2 regions of the Clostridium zhoujianii genome follow, and region 2 is predicted to be linked to the other one. Evidence: riboswitches for the same ligand, from Rfam matches in the RefSeq annotation. Region 2 holds a riboswitch; the other holds the start of a gene.
The links. Region 2 has a riboswitch for fluoride ahead of ACSYT2_RS17225 (cation:proton antiporter). Riboswitches for the same ligand answer to the same signal wherever they lie in the genome.
Positions count from the first base shown of each region.

Region 1: another riboswitch for fluoride. It lies ahead of ACSYT2_RS02615 (voltage-gated chloride channel family protein); the one in region 2 lies ahead of ACSYT2_RS17225 (cation:proton antiporter).

Region 1 is NZ_JBPUTF010000001.1:580,836-589,528, reverse strand. It holds gene ACSYT2_RS02655 (class I SAM-dependent methyltransferase) at 1-211, shown strand, start outside; gene ACSYT2_RS02650 (flavin reductase family protein) at 313-849, opposite strand; gene ACSYT2_RS02645 (DUF2318 domain-containing protein) at 977-1,585, opposite strand; gene ACSYT2_RS02640 (urease accessory protein UreH domain-containing protein) at 1,651-3,405, opposite strand; gene ACSYT2_RS02635 (hypothetical protein) at 3,537-3,812, opposite strand; gene ACSYT2_RS02630 (sensor histidine kinase) at 3,952-5,319, opposite strand; gene ACSYT2_RS02625 (response regulator transcription factor) at 5,320-6,018, opposite strand; gene ACSYT2_RS02620 (DUF3784 domain-containing protein) at 6,305-6,637, shown strand; fluoride riboswitch at 6,680-6,739, shown strand; gene ACSYT2_RS02615 (voltage-gated chloride channel family protein) at 6,843-8,144, shown strand; gene ACSYT2_RS02610 (ABC transporter ATP-binding protein) at 8,243-8,693, opposite strand, start outside.
Region 2 is NZ_JBPUTF010000005.1:84,435-93,127, reverse strand. It holds gene ACSYT2_RS17260 (PhnD/SsuA/transferrin family substrate-binding protein) at 1-104, shown strand, start outside; gene phnC (phosphonate ABC transporter ATP-binding protein) at 131-895, shown strand; gene phnE (phosphonate ABC transporter, permease protein PhnE) at 906-1,691, shown strand; gene ACSYT2_RS17245 (PhnE/PtxC family ABC transporter permease) at 1,688-2,539, shown strand; gene ACSYT2_RS17240 (hypothetical protein) at 2,652-2,993, opposite strand; gene ACSYT2_RS17235 (hypothetical protein) at 3,195-3,500, opposite strand; gene ACSYT2_RS17230 (cation diffusion facilitator family transporter) at 3,844-4,746, shown strand; fluoride riboswitch at 4,792-4,851, shown strand; gene ACSYT2_RS17225 (cation:proton antiporter) at 4,919-6,100, shown strand; gene ACSYT2_RS17220 (metallophosphoesterase) at 6,226-7,809, shown strand; gene murQ (N-acetylmuramic acid 6-phosphate etherase) at 8,050-8,693, shown strand, end outside.

The DNA of each region.
Region 1 (8,693 bases), on a different contig from region 2:
TGAACTTAAAGATCCTATAAAGCTATTAAAAGATGTAAAAAGGCTATTAAAGGATAATGGTAAGATCTTAATTTGTGATTGGCGAGAAGGTATGCACCACCACTTTGTATCAAAAGAAAGTATATTAAGTGATCTGGATCTAGCTGGTTTTGAAAATATTACAGAATTAAATAATTCAAATAAGTTAATCACTTTAATCGGCAGTAAATAGTGGTAATTTATAAATCTCTCTGCAAAGATATTTATTATAAAGTAAAAAAGTAGCCCTATTATAGGGCTACTTTTTTCATTTCTATATTTAAATTTAGAAAACTATTCAATTATATAGGCATTAACTATTTCACCATAGTAAGCTATATGGAAATCTTTATTTGCTCCATGGAATGAACTATCTACATCTTGTGGATAGCATGCTTTTAAATTTTCTTCCGTAATCTGATTCTTGTCTTGTTTTTGTTTATATATAACCTTACATTCAAGTGTTAATGGAAGTTCTTTTATCCCTGGAACTGAAATGCTTTTAGATTCTTCAAGGGATAAATTAAGTTCACTAATCTTATCAATATCACGGCCTGATTTTGTTCCACATAGACCTAATATTTTTTTATTAAAGTCGCCAACTGGTATGTTTACAGTGAATTCAGGATTTTTATCAAGTTGCTCTTTTGTAAAACGATGTTCTCTTACAAAAATTGTGAAAATAGCCTTTCCCCATTCAATACCAAGAGTTCCCCAGGAAACAGTCATGGAATTAACTTTATCCCCTACCTTTGTCGTTACCAATGCACCTGATTTTACAGCTTTCATAATTTCACTGGCATAATCAAATACCTCTATTTCTTTCTTCATAGAATTACTCTCCTTCTCTAAATATTTTTACTATTTATATACTTATTATATAATTATTTCAGCTAATAAAGAAGTAGGCATTCTTTTCTTAACTAGTAAGCAAAAGGAGAGTATTGTATATCAGATATTAAGCTTTCCAATTACTAAAGTATGCTTTGTTTTTATTTAAATAGCTTTTATCTATTTTTATAGTTGTGTTATCATCAGTCTTACTTCCATTTGGAATAGGTACTGGATTACACCCACCTTTTGCTATTCCTACATTATTTGGCATAAATCTATTACCACAGTTTTGACATTCTAGTTCATTACCTTTCTGAATATAATACCCTTTTCCCGAAGAATAACAAACTTGACATGTATTAAGGGCAGTTCTTACTGTTCCATCCTTTGCTTTTACAGCTAGAACCTCCATTGTAATACCATCTTTTTCATAGGAATAAAATTTTGCTTTCTCTGTTACTTCTTCTTTTTTAATCTCTATTCCTGCTTCTATATTTGCTGAGCTTGTCTTAGGACTTTCATCCTTGTTACTGTTGGTACCACTTACTTTGCTATCATTATTATTTTTTTCTCCAAAAAGAAAATTACCTGCTATTACTAATGCTATTACTAATACTACTCCTAATATCCCTAGTATTATTGGCTTTTCATATCCATTTTTTATGTTTCTTTCTTCCTTAGTTACACCTTTCTGTTTCTTTGATCCTTTATTATTTTCTTTATTTGTTCCCATATAAATCCCTCCCTATATAATCATTTTAAATATACTTATGTTAATTCTATGAATATTAAATCCATTTATTTTGTATTTAAATACTCTTCTCTAACAGCCTCCAAGTCTACAGTATTTATTTCATTCACTACAAGGATAACAGTTAAAACATTTCTTTCACTTGTTATTACAAAAGCCCCCTCCCTTTCAAATAGTACATCCTGCACTACTATATCCTTCTTTCCCTCTATAGAAGCTACTGTTTCTTTAGTATTACTGTCAATTATATTGAATTTTTCTTCTGGATTATCAAAAGCCCTTAAGTCAAGTGAAATCTTCATATTCTTATCCTTATTTGCAATTATTATCAATGGTTCAAACTCATAGCCAATTCCTTTTATTTTAATTCTTTGGATATTATCCTCTAAATTAGCCTTCTTAACTATTCTCTCAGTAGGTACTAAGGTTAAATCATCTCCAAAAATACTAGGTACTTTCTCATCTTCTGCCGAAGAAATGGATTCAGATGTATCAATGGTATCTAAGTTATCTGTTACTTTGATTGTTCCTTTAATCATCCCCATCCAACAGCTGAAATTTATATCCTTATCACCAGGTGTAAATTCTATTACATTTTCCCCTGGTTTAACATTATACTGCTTATTTAATGATGGAATAACAATTGCATTGTTGCATGGATTTATAGCATCTCCTTTTACAATCCATTTTACTGGTACATTTTTCTTAACATAAAGGATATTGGGAGTAAAGCCACTTCCATCTACTATCATAGTTAACTCTTGAATATCATCTTTAAGAATAGCTTTGCTAATATCAGACTGAGTTGAAGATTTGAATATAATTTTTTTTCCTAACTGTACAATATCTATTCCACCTATTCCTGAAAGAGCAAGAGCTCTATTTCCCATGATCAGACCTAGGATAATTACTAAAAATCCACTCATCTTTAGTATCTTTTTTGTATAACCCTTGCTTAAAAGTCCAGATAATGCTCCAAAAGTTAACATTAATGGAACTGTTCCTAAGCCAAATAAAAGCATTGATAGTGCACCTTTTACTGCACTTCCAGTACCTAAAGCATATAACTGCATAGTTTGAAGTGGCCCACAAGGCATTAATCCGTTTAACATTCCAATTAAGAAGGGCATTTTAGTCCTATTTTTCACTGAAAGCCTAGGTAATTTAAGTTTAATATTAAACTTGGAAAATATTCTAAATCCAGCCATATTAAGGCCCATAATAATCATAAATATTGCAGCAAATATTTGCATGGTTGCCTTTGCAGCTAGTGAAATAGACACTACTGAACCTACAGCCCCTACAATTCCTCCTATTAAGGTATAGGCCACAATCCTGCCAACATTATACATTAATGCAGGGCCTATAGAGTGAAATCTATTTGTTCTTACCTTTGATATGCTTTGTGAGAGCATAATTCCTCCGCACATCCCTACACAATGAATTGAGGTTAGCATACCTACTACAAAGAGTATAAAATATGATGCTCCATTAAGTTTAGCATTCATATCAAAACCATTTGTTGAACTTCCCAAAAGTATTATAGAAGCTGCCACAATAAATATTCCTATAATCTTATAATCAATGGATTTCTCAACACTGTAACCTATTAACTTTATCCTTTCTTTAATCCAACTTCTTTGGCAAAGCTCACTATCATACTCAACTATTACCTCTTGAGCCCTATGATTTGCTTTTACACTAACCACACCTTCAAATTTTATTAATGATCTTTCTACCTTCCCCTCACAGGAAGTGCATGTCATGTCATAAACTTTTATTTTTTCCCTTTTAGTACTCACTTTGCCCCCCTTTAATAGAATTACTATCCTCTAAAAATAAAGGAGAAATACTCTTATCTTAGATTATTTCTCCTTCTTAAAGCTTCTTCTGTATGTTAAATTTAATATCATCCTACCGGATTATTTAATTTTTATACATCTCTATTATTAGTATCCTGCTTTGAATTATCGCAACATCTTGACTCTTTATTTCCTCTAATCATCATTAAGATCATGAAAACCATCATGATTGGACATATAAATGGTGCTATTATCGATAATACTCTACCTGCGTTAGTACTAACTTTTGATACTAAAGGTAAAAGTCCTACTATAAGTATAGGTAGTCCACAGCATAGAACCATATGTAACATATGTTTCAATGAACTATGCTTCTGATTTCCTTTCTTATCTCCATGACAATTCATACATACCTCCTATATTCTTTTAATATCACATAACAATTGTTAATTATTATCCTTCAATTATTTTTAAATGATAAATAATTTACTCTAACTGAATTGTATATAATTTATATGAAGAACATATGAAGAAAACTTAATCACTTTATATTTTACTAAAGTAAATTTTAAAAGCAGCACCTTTCCCCTCTTCACTTTTAACAGTAATCTTTGCATGATGAACCTGTAATATACTTTTTGCTATAGTTAAACCAATTCCACTTCCTTCTATTTGACTTCTGCTTTTATCCCCTCTATAAAGTCTTTCAAATACAAAAGGTAAATCTTCTTTTTTAATCCCCACTCCATTATCTTTTACTTCTACTATAATATTTTTGCCTTTAATATATAAGCTAACAAAAACTTCCCCATCTTTATTAGTAAATTTAATTGCATTAGATAATAAGTTAATAAATACTTGTTTTAATTTATTTCTATCTCCGGTTATTCTGTAATCCTCATTCTCTGCAATTCTACATATCAATTTAATTCCTTTATTTTCTGATATTCCTTCAAAATCCTTGCATATATCTATAAGGATTTCCTCTAAATTTATTGACTGAAAATTAAACTTTATACTTTCAGATTCAAATTCTTTTAAAATATTCAAATTGTTTAGAAGTTCTCCAAACCTTATTACCTCATCATTAAGGTAATTTAATCTTTCATTAGTAACAGGAAAGACACCATCTATCATAGCTTCAAGATTGTTTTGCAATATATTTAATGGAGTTCTAATCTCATGGGATATATCAGAAACTAATCTTTTTCTAAGGGTATCTTGATATTTTAATTTATCAGCTAGTATGTTAAAACTCCCTCGTAAACTTTCTAATTCTTCAATATTACTTTCAATATTTGACTTAGTATCAAAATTGCCTTGTGATAAGTTCACTGACATATTTGCTACCTCCTTAATTGGTCTTGAAAACTGCTTTGAAAAATAAAGACTTATTACTATAATAATTAGAAGTGTTAGAATACCACTAGCAATAATGCTTTTATTTATTGATATCTTAAAGTTTATATCCTCCTCAGATAGAAGTATGGATGAATAATGTCCAATTTCTACATATCCTACTACCTCTCCTTCAGATTTAATTTCGAAAGTTTTAGTATTATATACCCCCTTATCTTTCACCACCATTGTGTTTAGGGTATTATTAGCTTTTAAAGTATTAGGATCCATGCCCCATATAAGTTTTTTATTATTATCCATTAGGGATAAACAATAATTTCCCATATGTGCCTCATGTATTAACTCACTGCCAGAACGCTCATCCCAAGTCCCTTGACTCTTATATACTTCTTCAAAAGAAGCAACTATTCTTTCATATCTTTTCTCTTGAATATTTGATATGTATTCATTAAATTTACTGTTTATTGTTATATTTACAAATAGGGCAATTAGTAATATTGCAGCTATAGAGCAAACTACAAACAAAATACCTAACCTTCCTCTTAATGTCCTCATTTAATTCTCACCACCAAACTTGTAGCCTACTTTCATAACTGTAATAATATATTTAGGATTCTTCCTATCCTCTTCTATCTTCTTGCGAATATTTTTTATATGTACATCAACGGTTCTATCGTATCCCTCAAAATCCATTCCAAATACTTTACTTATAAGCTGTTCTCTTGATAAAACTTTTCCCTTATTTAATATAAGTTGATATAATATATCAAATTCATTTGGTGTGAAAGATACTTCTTTATCATTAATCTTTACAGTTCTTTTATCATAATCAACACTCAATCTTCTATCATTAAATAACAAATCCGAGGTATTATTTAAAGTATTATTGCTTGTATCTAATCTCCTAAAGAGTGCATTAACCCTAGCTGTCAGTTCTCTAGGACTAAAAGGCTTAACTAAATATTCATCTGCACCTATATTAAATCCATCTATTCTATCTTCTAATGACCCTTTTGCTGTTAGCATAAAAATATGGGTATCTGAAGTTTCTCTTATAACTTTGCATATTTCTTCCCCTCTTATGTCAGGAAGCATTAAATCAAGTATTATTAATTTTATTTCCATTGACTTGAAAATTTCTATACCTTTTAACCCTTTTGTAGCACAGTATACTTCATATCCTTCTTTCTCTAAGTATGCTTTTAATACCTCTGCTACTCTTTCTTCATCTTCAATTATTAAAACCCTATCCATCCCATTTCACCTCACAATTAATTTCAACTATTATAAAATTACTTAAATCTACTTATTAAAAGTACATTATATCAATTTAATTTAAAGATTATATGAAGATTGTTTACAAACATATAGCCTCCATATATTATAAATCTTGTATACAAATATTGGAATATATATTGATCAATTGCTATTTAAATAGGTGTCCACTAATTCCTTGCAAAATAATTTAAGTAGAATATGATACAAGCTATAATAAGTTATATAAAACCATAGTTTATATAACTTAATTTGAGGTGATTTTATGATTGGTGTAATATTAATGATTAGTTTATTTATCCTCATTGGTACCATGTTCTCATTTGGTAAATGGTCCTTTTTAATAGCAGGATTTAATACAATGAGTGAAGAAGAAAAAGAAAATTATGACACCTTATCCTTGTGTAAATTTATGGGTAAATTTATGTTTATGATTGCTTTTTGCATATCATTATTCCTGTTAAGTGATATTCTAATGATGAAAATATTATTTAATATTGGAATTACTCTGTTTATTGCTTCGATAATATTTCTACTAGTATACTCCAATACAGGAAACAGATTTAAAAAAAATAAGTTTTCCCTTCATATATTATAAACCTATATACAAATCTCAGAATCCGTGTTAATATTATTAAATAAAACTGGAGGCGATGGAGTTCGCCATTAAATGCGTAAAGCTGATGACTCCTACAAAATAGCAATTATTATAATTGTTATTTTGTAGGAGTTTTTTGTTGTTTACTTATACAAAATATATTTATTAATCAAGTCTCTTAGGATAAATGAAAGGAATTTATAATATGAAAAGTAATAAAAAAGAAATATTAAATAAGTTGAGTGCTAGTGCAATTTTAAGTCTATCATTTATAAAATGGATTGTTGTTGGCACAATAGTTGGTATTTTTACTGGATCTACTGCAGCTCTCTTTTTAAAAAGCCTAGAGCTAGCTACAGATTTGCGTATGAAATATACATGGCTCCTATTCTTTCTTCCACTTGGAGGTGCTCTTGTTAGTCATCTATATGTAAAATACGGCAAAAGCTCTTCGAAGGGTAATAATTTAATTATTGAAAAAATAAATGATGGTATTGGTAACGTCCCTTTTTCTATGGCACCTTTAGTTTTCTTTGGAACTGTTATCACTCATTTATTTGGAGGTTCTGCTGGAAGAGAAGGTACAGGTGTTCAAATAGGTGCTAGTATAGCTGAAGCTATAGGTAAATTATTAAAGTTAGACAAGGTAGATAATAGAATTATACTTATGGCAGGAATAAGTAGCGGTTTTGCTTCTGTATTTGGTACACCCCTTGCAGGTACAATTTTCGGACTTGAAGTTGCTGCACTTGGTCTTATGAGTTATGAAGCTTTAATTCCAGCTCTTACTGCAAGTATTGTTGGAGATTTCATGGTGTCTTTCTTAGGTGTGCATCATACTCACTATAATGTTGTAGGAATTCCAGAATTAACATTAACTACAATAATTAAAGTGATCTTTGCAGCAATTTTATTTGGCTTAACTAGTAAGCTATTTAGTGAATTAACCCACAAACTAAAAGAATTATTTTCAGAAAGATTCAAGAATCCAGTAATAAAGAGCTTTATTGGAGGTATACTCCTTATAGGTTTAGTATATTTAATTGGAACAAGAGACTTTCTTGGATTAAGTACACCACTTATTTCTGAGTCATTTACTGGCCATGTTCCTCCTCTTACATTCTTAGGAAAACTTTTATTTACTTCTATCACTTTAGGAACTGGTTTTCAAGGAGGAGAAGTTACCCCATTGTTTGTAATTGGCTCAACTCTTGGAAATTCTTTATCAAATTTACTCCATATGTCTCCTTCATTTTTGGCAGCACTAGGACTAATAGGAGTTTTTGCTGGAGCAACCAATACTCCAATGGCTTCCTTTGTATTAAGTTTAGAAATGTTTGGTTCTAAAGGACTTATTTTTGTATTTATTACTTGTGCCGTTAGCTATATGTTTTCTGCCCATACTGGCATATATCTTTCACAGAAAATTGGAATTAGTAAAAGTAAACTAATTGAAGTAGAAGATAATTCAACACTTTTAACTTTTAGATCAAAAAATAAAAAATAAGTATATCTAATGTAACCTAAAACAAAGACTCTTATATCTCTTTTTAAGCCTACTCCCTCTGGGAGCTTTAGCCTTCAAAGAAATATAAGAGTCCTATTTTATATTACATCTTTACTTACTTCAAACTGACTGTAATAAAGAGAAGCATAGAATCCATCTTGGGCTAGAAGACTTTCATGATTTCCTCTCTCCACTATATCCCCATCTCTTACAACTAAAATCATATCTGCATTTTGGATAGTTGATAATCTATGAGCTATAACAAAGCTTGTCTTATCCTTCATAAGTCTTGTTAAAGCCTTTTGAATTTCCACCTCTGTTCTTGTATCTACACTAGAGGTAGCTTCATCTAATATCATAATTGCAGGACTTGTCAGCATTGCACGAGCAATAGTTAATAGTTGCATCTGTCCTTGAGATATAGTAGATGTCTCACTAGAAATTACAGTGTCATACCCATCTGGAAGTGTACGAATAAAATGATCACAGCAAGCTGCTTTAGCTGCTTCTACAATTTCCTCTCTTGTAGCATCCATCTTACCATAAGAA
Region 2 (8,693 bases):
CGAAGGGAGCAACATTTAAAGGATTTTTCCCTAAAGAGGGTCAAGAAAAATTCTCAAAGGTTGAAGATTCATGGTTTGAACCAGTTAGAGCATTGTCAAAATAAATTATATAGAAGGAGTTAACAGACATATGGAATTGCTAAAAGTAAATGATCTTAGTAAAGAATATAGAGGTGGAACAAGAGCTTTAACAGATGTTAACTTCTCAGTAGAAGAAGGAGAGTTTATTTCTATAATAGGACCATCTGGAGCAGGGAAATCTACTCTTCTTAGGTGTATTAATAAAATGATTGATACTACTGAGGGGAAGGTTATTTTTGATAATACAGATGTTGGAAGTGTTAAAAAAAAGGGTCTAAGAGAGTTAAGAACAAAGATTGGAATGATATTTCAACATTATAACCTGGTAAATAGATTAAGTGTTATAGAAAATGTTCTTCATGGAAGATTAGGATATAAATCAACTATACAAGGAGTCATTGGAATCTACACTGAAGAAGAGAAGAAACAAGCTTTTCATATTCTTTCAATGTTAGGATTAGAAGATCAAGCTTATAAGAGATGTGATCAGTTAAGTGGAGGACAAAAGCAAAGAGTAGGAATTGCAAGAGCTTTAATTCAGAACCCTAAGCTTGTTTTATGTGATGAGCCTATAGCTTCTCTTGATCCGAATGCTTCTAAAATAATTATGGATCATTTAAAGATGATAAACAAAGAAATGGGAATTACATGTATTTTGAATTTACATCAAGTTGATGTAGCTATGAAATACTCAGATAGAATTATTGGAATTAATGGAGGTAAGGCTGTATTTAATGGAAAGCCTTCAGAACTAACTGAAGAAAAGATCCATGAGATATATGGTTCAGATTATGGTAGCCTTATCACAGACTAGGGGTGAGAAAATGAAAATAGAAGCTTTAATAAAAAGAAATAGGATAATAACCCTAGCAATTATTGCTATTACCTTTATAGCAATAGTATCTGCACAATTAACAAAATTTGATTCTATTAAAGGTTTATCATCAGTACCTAAGGCAATCATGTGGATGTTTACTCAGTTTATACCTAATGAAGAGGCATTAACAAAGTTTCCAGATATACTATCAAAGTTAGTTGAAACAATATTATTATCAATTGCAGCTACAACAATAGGTGCTATATTTGCTTTATTCTTCGGTATAATGGGATCTAAAGTAAGTAAATCAAGGGGATTAGTAAGTGGTTTTAGTAGATTAGTTGCCTCATGTTCGAGAAATGTGCCAGATGCAGTATGGGCAATGATTTTTCTCTTATCTTTTGGACAAAACATTTTAACCGGATATTTTGCATTGTTTTTTGTATCCTTTGGAGTACTAACAAGGGCATTTATAGAAACAATAGATGAATCAAGTGATAGTGCTGTTGAAGGGTTAGAAGCAACAGGAGCTTCATATTTTCAAATTATATTTCAAGCTATAATACCATCAAGTCTTACACAGATGATCAGTTGGATACTGTATATGATTGAAACAAATATTAGAAGCTCAACATTAATAGGAATATTGACAGGTACAGGTATTGGATTTATTTTTGATCTGTACTACAAGAGTATGAATTACTCGGTAGCAAGTTTAGTTGTAATAGCTATAATAATTTCTGTATTTATAATTGAGTTTACTTCTAATTATCTCAGGAGGATGATATTATGATGGAAGCTATACCAAAGTCCTTAGATGTTTATGTTAGAAAAGACATATCTGGAAGGATAAAAATTAAATCAAAAGATCCATCACAAATGTACGTTAAAATTACTCTTGGAAGCTTAATAGTTCTAACCATATTAGGATTTCTTACATTTGACTATAAGGGAATAGATATAATCAAAGCTTTAGGAGAGACAATGGTTAATGTTAAAACCATGTTTTTAGAAGCTAGTTTAACTCATTTTTCTTTTAATGATGCTTTAAGTCAGATAGGTGTAACAATATCATTAGCCTTCTTAACAACATTAATTGGAGGGATTATAGCATTAGTACTGGGGGTGTTTGCTGCTAGAAATTTATCTAATCAAATTGTATCTAATGTTATAAAAGGAGTAGTAGCATTTATACGTGCAGTTCCTACAGTACTTTGGGTATTAATTTTTGCAGTAAGTGCAGGTCTAGGAAGTGAAGCAGCAATAATTGGTATGACCTTTCATACAGTAGGGTATTTAATAAAAGCTTATTCAGAGGCTTTTGAAGAAATTGATGAAGGTACAATAGAGGCACTTAAAGCTAGTGGAGCAAGCTGGTGGCAGATAGTTTTCCAAGCAGTACTACCATCATCAATGACATATATTATGGCTTGGACATTTATGAGATTTGAGATTAATTTTACAAATGGAGTAGCAATGGGAGCAGCAGCTGGAGCAGGGGGAATAGGGTTTGAGTTGTTTATGGCGAGTAATTTCTATTTTAATGTAAGAGAGGTTGGATTCATAACAATTGGAATATTAGTTTGTGCTATTTTATTAGAGACTTTTTCAACACAGGTTAAAAATAAATATCTAAAATAATATTTAAATGTAAATAAGTAGAATGAATAATTAGGGTTAACCTTCTTATTCATTCTACTTATTTTACTTTTTTATTTATTCCCTTTGCTATCTAAAAATAGGTAAAATTAAATTAGTGTAGCAAACAATCTAAATAATCTAAGTCCTGTCTACTTTCATTTATTTGACAAGTAAGGGATTTTATTTGCTTTTCTAAATTTAGAAGTAGGACTTTTTCAGTTTTGCTTATGCAACCAGAGTTACATATAGTCTGTGCAAGGAAAATTAGATTAGCTCTTGTTTCAGCTAAGGTAACCTTCATATCACATAAATCATTATCTAATTTCTTTATAGTTGCATCTACTGGGTCAACATTACAACATTGTTGTGGCTGTTGATCTTTGCATTGGCAATTAGATATTGAGTCAGTGAAATTATCCTCATCATTACAACAGCTATAAATATTTGTTTCCATTTGTATCCTCCTTTAGTTTAGAGTTATTGTCTACACTCTATACTATGATAGGAATGGCATGGAGGTTATAAGTTTTTTTGTTATAAGTATGAAAGGAATGTTATTCATTAATATATATATAAGGATTTATAGAGTACCCCTATGGAAAAACGTACTGAATAAATTGATCAGTACGTTTTTAGATACTAAATCAATTTAGAATTAACAGATTTCATTATCTAAAGATTGAGCACACTTTCTACTTTTTGCAATGCTACAATCAAGAGAATTCAAAGACTTTTCGATAGAGATAAGAAGTTGCTTTTCTTCAGCAAAAATACCACCACAGATACACATAACTCTTACTAAGTTTATTAGGTTAGCACGTGCAGCTGCTATATCAGCCTTCATATCACATAATTCATTATTAATACAATCTATATCATTACAAACTGAATTAGAGCAAGTAGATTCTTTGCATTCACATTGATTATCATTAAAATTGCAACACTCATAAATATTTTCCATTAGTAAAACCTCCTAAATACTTTAAGAACAATTAATAATATATACTATGTTAGTTATTGAATATCTGTTACATATTAAAATAAGGTAACCAAATAAATTAATTATTTATTTAAGCAATAGTAGTAAGATGTAATGATGAAAAACACAAATGATATTATATGAAGTTAAAAAAACAATATAGTACTAATAAACATAAAAATAGGTACTAATATGTTATTTCAATAAAATGTAACAACTACAATTACCCAATAATAGTAAAGAATTTACCCCATTTTAGTTAGTTGTTTGTCCATTTTTAACAAGATATAATGGTATTAGCAGAAATTTGATTGAGGTGAAACAGATGAAAGTGGAAAAAAGCATACTTAAATTTTCAGCAATTGGTGCTTTATTTTTCGCTGTACTTGGAATAGCATGGGGTGTAATGATAAAATCAAGCATGATTATGTTTGATGGATTATATTCATTAATAAGTTTATTTTTATCCATATTAGCAATATATATAACTAGTTATATAGAAAAAAGTGATTTTGAAAAATTCCCATTTGGTAAAGGAATACTAGAACCTATAACGGTGGCATTTAAATCAATAGTTTTAATTGTAATGTGTAGTATTACATTTACTAATGCATTTAAAGAGGTATTAGCAGGTGGTAATCCTGTAGATACAAGTTTGGCCTTAGGGTATTCGATAGTATCAACTGTTGGATGTGCATTCATATACTGGTTTATGTATAAAAAGGGTAAAAGGTTATCTTCGGATATACTAAAGGCAGAAAGTAATCAATGGCTTATGGATACAGTTTTAAGTGCAGCAGTTCTTGTAGGATTTATAATTTCATTTATATTAGGAATGACTTCTATGGCAAATTTAACAAGGTATGTAGACCCAGTGATGGTAATATTAACATCGGGATTATTTATTAGGGTTCCTTTAGTTACTTTAGTTAACAGCCTTAAGGAAATAGCTAATGGAAATGCGGATAAAGAAATTAATGATAAAATATATACTATAGTTAAGGATATAGAAGAGGAATATAACTTCGAAGATTCTTACACAAGAGTAAGTAAAATCGGAAGAGAATTAAGAATAGAAATAGATTTTGTCTTTAATGATGATTCAAATTTAAATGAGCTTGAAGAGATGGATAGAGTTAGAGAACAGGTTTACAGGAATATGACAAATATAAAACTAAAAAAATGGTTAAATGTAAACTTTACTGGAGATAAAAAGTGGGCTCTTTAATAGTCTATAGACAAAATAAATAATAACTGATAGGATAAAAGAGTAAATTAAATAGGCGATGGAGTTCGCCATTAAACGCTAAAAGCTAATGACTCCTACAAAATAATGGTAGTAATATCTTTATTTTGTAGGATTTTTTTATGTTTAAAATAATTAAATTTTGGAGGATTTTATGGCATTAAGTTTAGCAATAATAATTATACTGGGACTAATTTTAAATAAGGTTTTTGAAAAATTAAGACTTCCAGGAATTTTAGGAATGTTATTTTTGGGGGTAATTATAGGACCTTATGTACTTAATTTAATTAATCAAGATATTCTAAAAATATCACCAGACTTAAGGAAGATAGCTCTAATAGTTATATTATTAAGGGCAGGACTTGGTATTAAAAAAGATACATTAAAGGAGATAGGGCCTACAGCTCTAAAGATGAGTTGTATACCTTGTATATGTGAGGGATTTGCTATAGCAGCAGTAGGAAAGGTTATATTAGGAATTTCCTTTATAGAAGCTGGGATGTTAGGTTTCATAATAGCAGCAGTATCACCTGCAGTTGTAGTACCTCAAATGTTAGGATTCATTAATAGAGGAAAAGGAAGTAATAAAGGTATACCAACAATAATTTTAGCAGCGGCCTCTATAGATGATGTTTTTGCTATAACAATTTTTTCAACATTCTTAGGTTTTTACGGAGGAGAGAATATTAATATTACTGGAAAGTTACTTGGAATACCAATATCAATAATTATAGGATTAGTAGCAGGGGGGATTATAGGGATAGCACTTACTACTATATTTAAAAAATATCATATAAGAGATACAAAGAAGACCTTAATGATTTTAGCGGTGGCAATAATACTTACAGGAATCGAGGATATTTTAAAAGATATAATACCTATGGCAAGTCTTCTAGGAGTTATGACTATAGGATTTGTATTGTTAGATAAATATCCAAAGGTAGCAAATAGATTATCTGAAAGGTTTAATAAGGTTTGGGTATTTGCAGAGATAATATTATTTGTTCTAGTGGGAGCAGAAGTTAATATAAATGTTGTATTACATTCAGGTTTACTTGGATTACTTGTTTTAATATTAGGTTTGATAGCAAGATCAATAGGAGTTTTTATATCATTGATTGGAACAAATTTAAATCTAAAGGAAAGATTATTTTGCATTGTAGCATTTTTACCCAAAGCAACTGTTCAAGCAGCCATGGGTGCAGTACCACTAGCAGCAGGTGTTGCATCTGGTGAATTAATATTAGCTATAGCAGTACTAGCAATAGCTGTAACTGCACCATTAGGAGCCTTGGGAATTAAGTACACAGGAGAAAAGTGGCTTAAGAGTAATTAGCTAGGCTGTTTCCTTTATCAATTTAACATAGCTTTTACAGGGGGATAACACTATTATTAAGTGTTATTAACAATGGATAGTTAAAATATAGTTGTGTGTTAAATATAGATAAAGGGGATGGGAAAATGAAGGGTAGAAAAATACTAACAATGCTTTTAGCTACATGCATAATTTCAACAATAGGTGGGATTAGTGGTAATGTACAAGCGAACACCAATACATCAATAGAAAGTATAAGGAAGGTAAATGCCACATTCTATGGGGATACAACCTCAAGTAAGGGATTTACTTGGTATACAGCAAAGGAATTTGGTAATAGTAACTTACAAATAGTAGAGAAAGTAGGGGGGAATCCCGACTTCACAAAGGCAAAAAAATTTACTGGAAGAAGCTCAGTGCCAACAAATTCAAAATCAGAACTTCTTCATAAGGTAGAAGCAACTGGACTAAAGGAAGATACTAATTATTTTTATAGAGTTGGAGATGAGGAGAAGAATAATTGGAGTGAAGTAGGAACCTTTAAGACAGCACCGAAGGGTGGAGCGTTTACATTCATAAATATAGCGGACACCCAAGCAAAGACTGAGGAGGAAGCAGATTTATCAGGTCAAACAATTAGAAAGGCATTCAATACTGTTAAAAATGCTGAATTTATTTCATTAAATGGAGACTTGGTAGATAGTGGTAATAAAGAGGAACAATGGGATTGGTTATTTGCTCACTCACAAAGCAATCTATTAAATACTACATTTGCACCAGTAGCAGGAAATCACGAAAAGCAGAAAAATTCATTTATTGATCATTTTAATTTAAATACTCCCCAAGGCTCAGATACAACTACAGGGGCATATTATTCATATGATTATTCTAATGCTCATTTTATAGTTTTAAATAACAACGAGAATTCAGATGAATATGCAAATTTTACTACAGGCCAAATTGAATGGATGAAGAAGGATGTTAAAGCAGCTAAAGAAAAGGGTGCTAAATGGATTGTTGTAAATATGCATAAAGGGCCATATACAACATCTAATCACTCAACTGACTCAGATATAATGGGTGAAAATGGAGTAAGGAACAAGGTAGCGCCAATTATGGAGGAGCTTGGAATAGACTTAGTCTTGCAAGGACATGATCATATATATTCTCGTACTAAGGCATTAAAAAATGGAAAAGTAACAGAGGAATCAAAGATAACAGAAATTGTTAATGGGCAAAGTGTTGAATACTCAGTAAAGCCTAATGGAACTATATATGTAACGCCAAATACAGCGGGACCAAAGGTATATTATAAGAATAAGGAGATAGATAAATCATACTATGATTTATTTGATAGAGCAGATGAACATCATGCAGCAATATATGGTCCAGACCCAAGTGATGCATCTAGACCTGTTCGTTCACAAATTCAAAATTTTATGGGAATAACTATTAATGGAGATAAGTTAACTGCAACAGCTTATGAGATAGATCAAAGTAAGAATAATGCAGAGCCTTATATTGTAGATAATTTTGGGATATCAAAATTAGAAGAAGCGTCCCAAGTAACACCAAAGGAGGAGAAGCCAGCAGTGGAGACAATTAGTACTGTAATAGAAAAGAAATCGCCAAAGACTGGAGATAATAATATGTTATCAATAATAATACTTATGGCTTCATCAACTATATTAGCAATACTAACTTTAAAGAAAAAGGTTAGAAAAGCTTAAAATATATTTGATAATAGGGTATGCCTATATAATAGACACTAGTAACAAATGTGTTTATTGTATAGGCTTTTTTCTGTTATAAATACTAGGAATTTGATTGATAATATAAGGGAGTGAAATTTAATTTCAAAAAAATATAAAATTAAATTTTATTTTTTTCAAATAATACTTGAAATTAAATTTTAAAAGTGATATTATGAAATCGTAGACAGAGAGAACTTACTTAAAGGAGTTGAGAATATGGCAGAAATAAATTTGAATAAGTTAGTGACGGAAAGTGTCAATAAGAAAACATTAAATATAGATGCTATAGAGACTATAGATATGGTAAAGATGATAAATGAGGAAGATAAGTTAGTTCCCCTAGCTGTAGAAAAAGAATTACCTCATATAGCAAAAGCCATAGACAAGATTGCAGAAAGGTTAAAAAGAGGCGGTAGACTTCTATATATAGGAGCTGGTACTTCAGGAAGACTTGGAATATTAGACGCCTCTGAATGCCCACCAACATATGGTGTATCTGAAAATTTGGTTCAAGGAATTATTGCTGGAGGATATGAAGCAATTTTCAGAGCTAAAGAAGGAGCGGAGGATTCTAAAGAACTAGCAGTAAAAGATTTACAAGAAAAAAATATATGTTGTGATGATGTTGTGGTTGGATTAGCTGCATCAGGGAGAACACCATATGTAATTGGTGGTTTAGAGTATGCAAATGAAGTAAAAGCACTAACAATATCAGTAACTTGTAATGGTGAATCAGAATTATCGAAGGTATCTCAGATATCAATTGCACCAATAGTTGGACCAGAAGTTATAACAGGATCAACTAGAATGAAAGCAGGAACAGCCCAGAAGCTAGTTCTGAATATGCTATCAACTGGCGC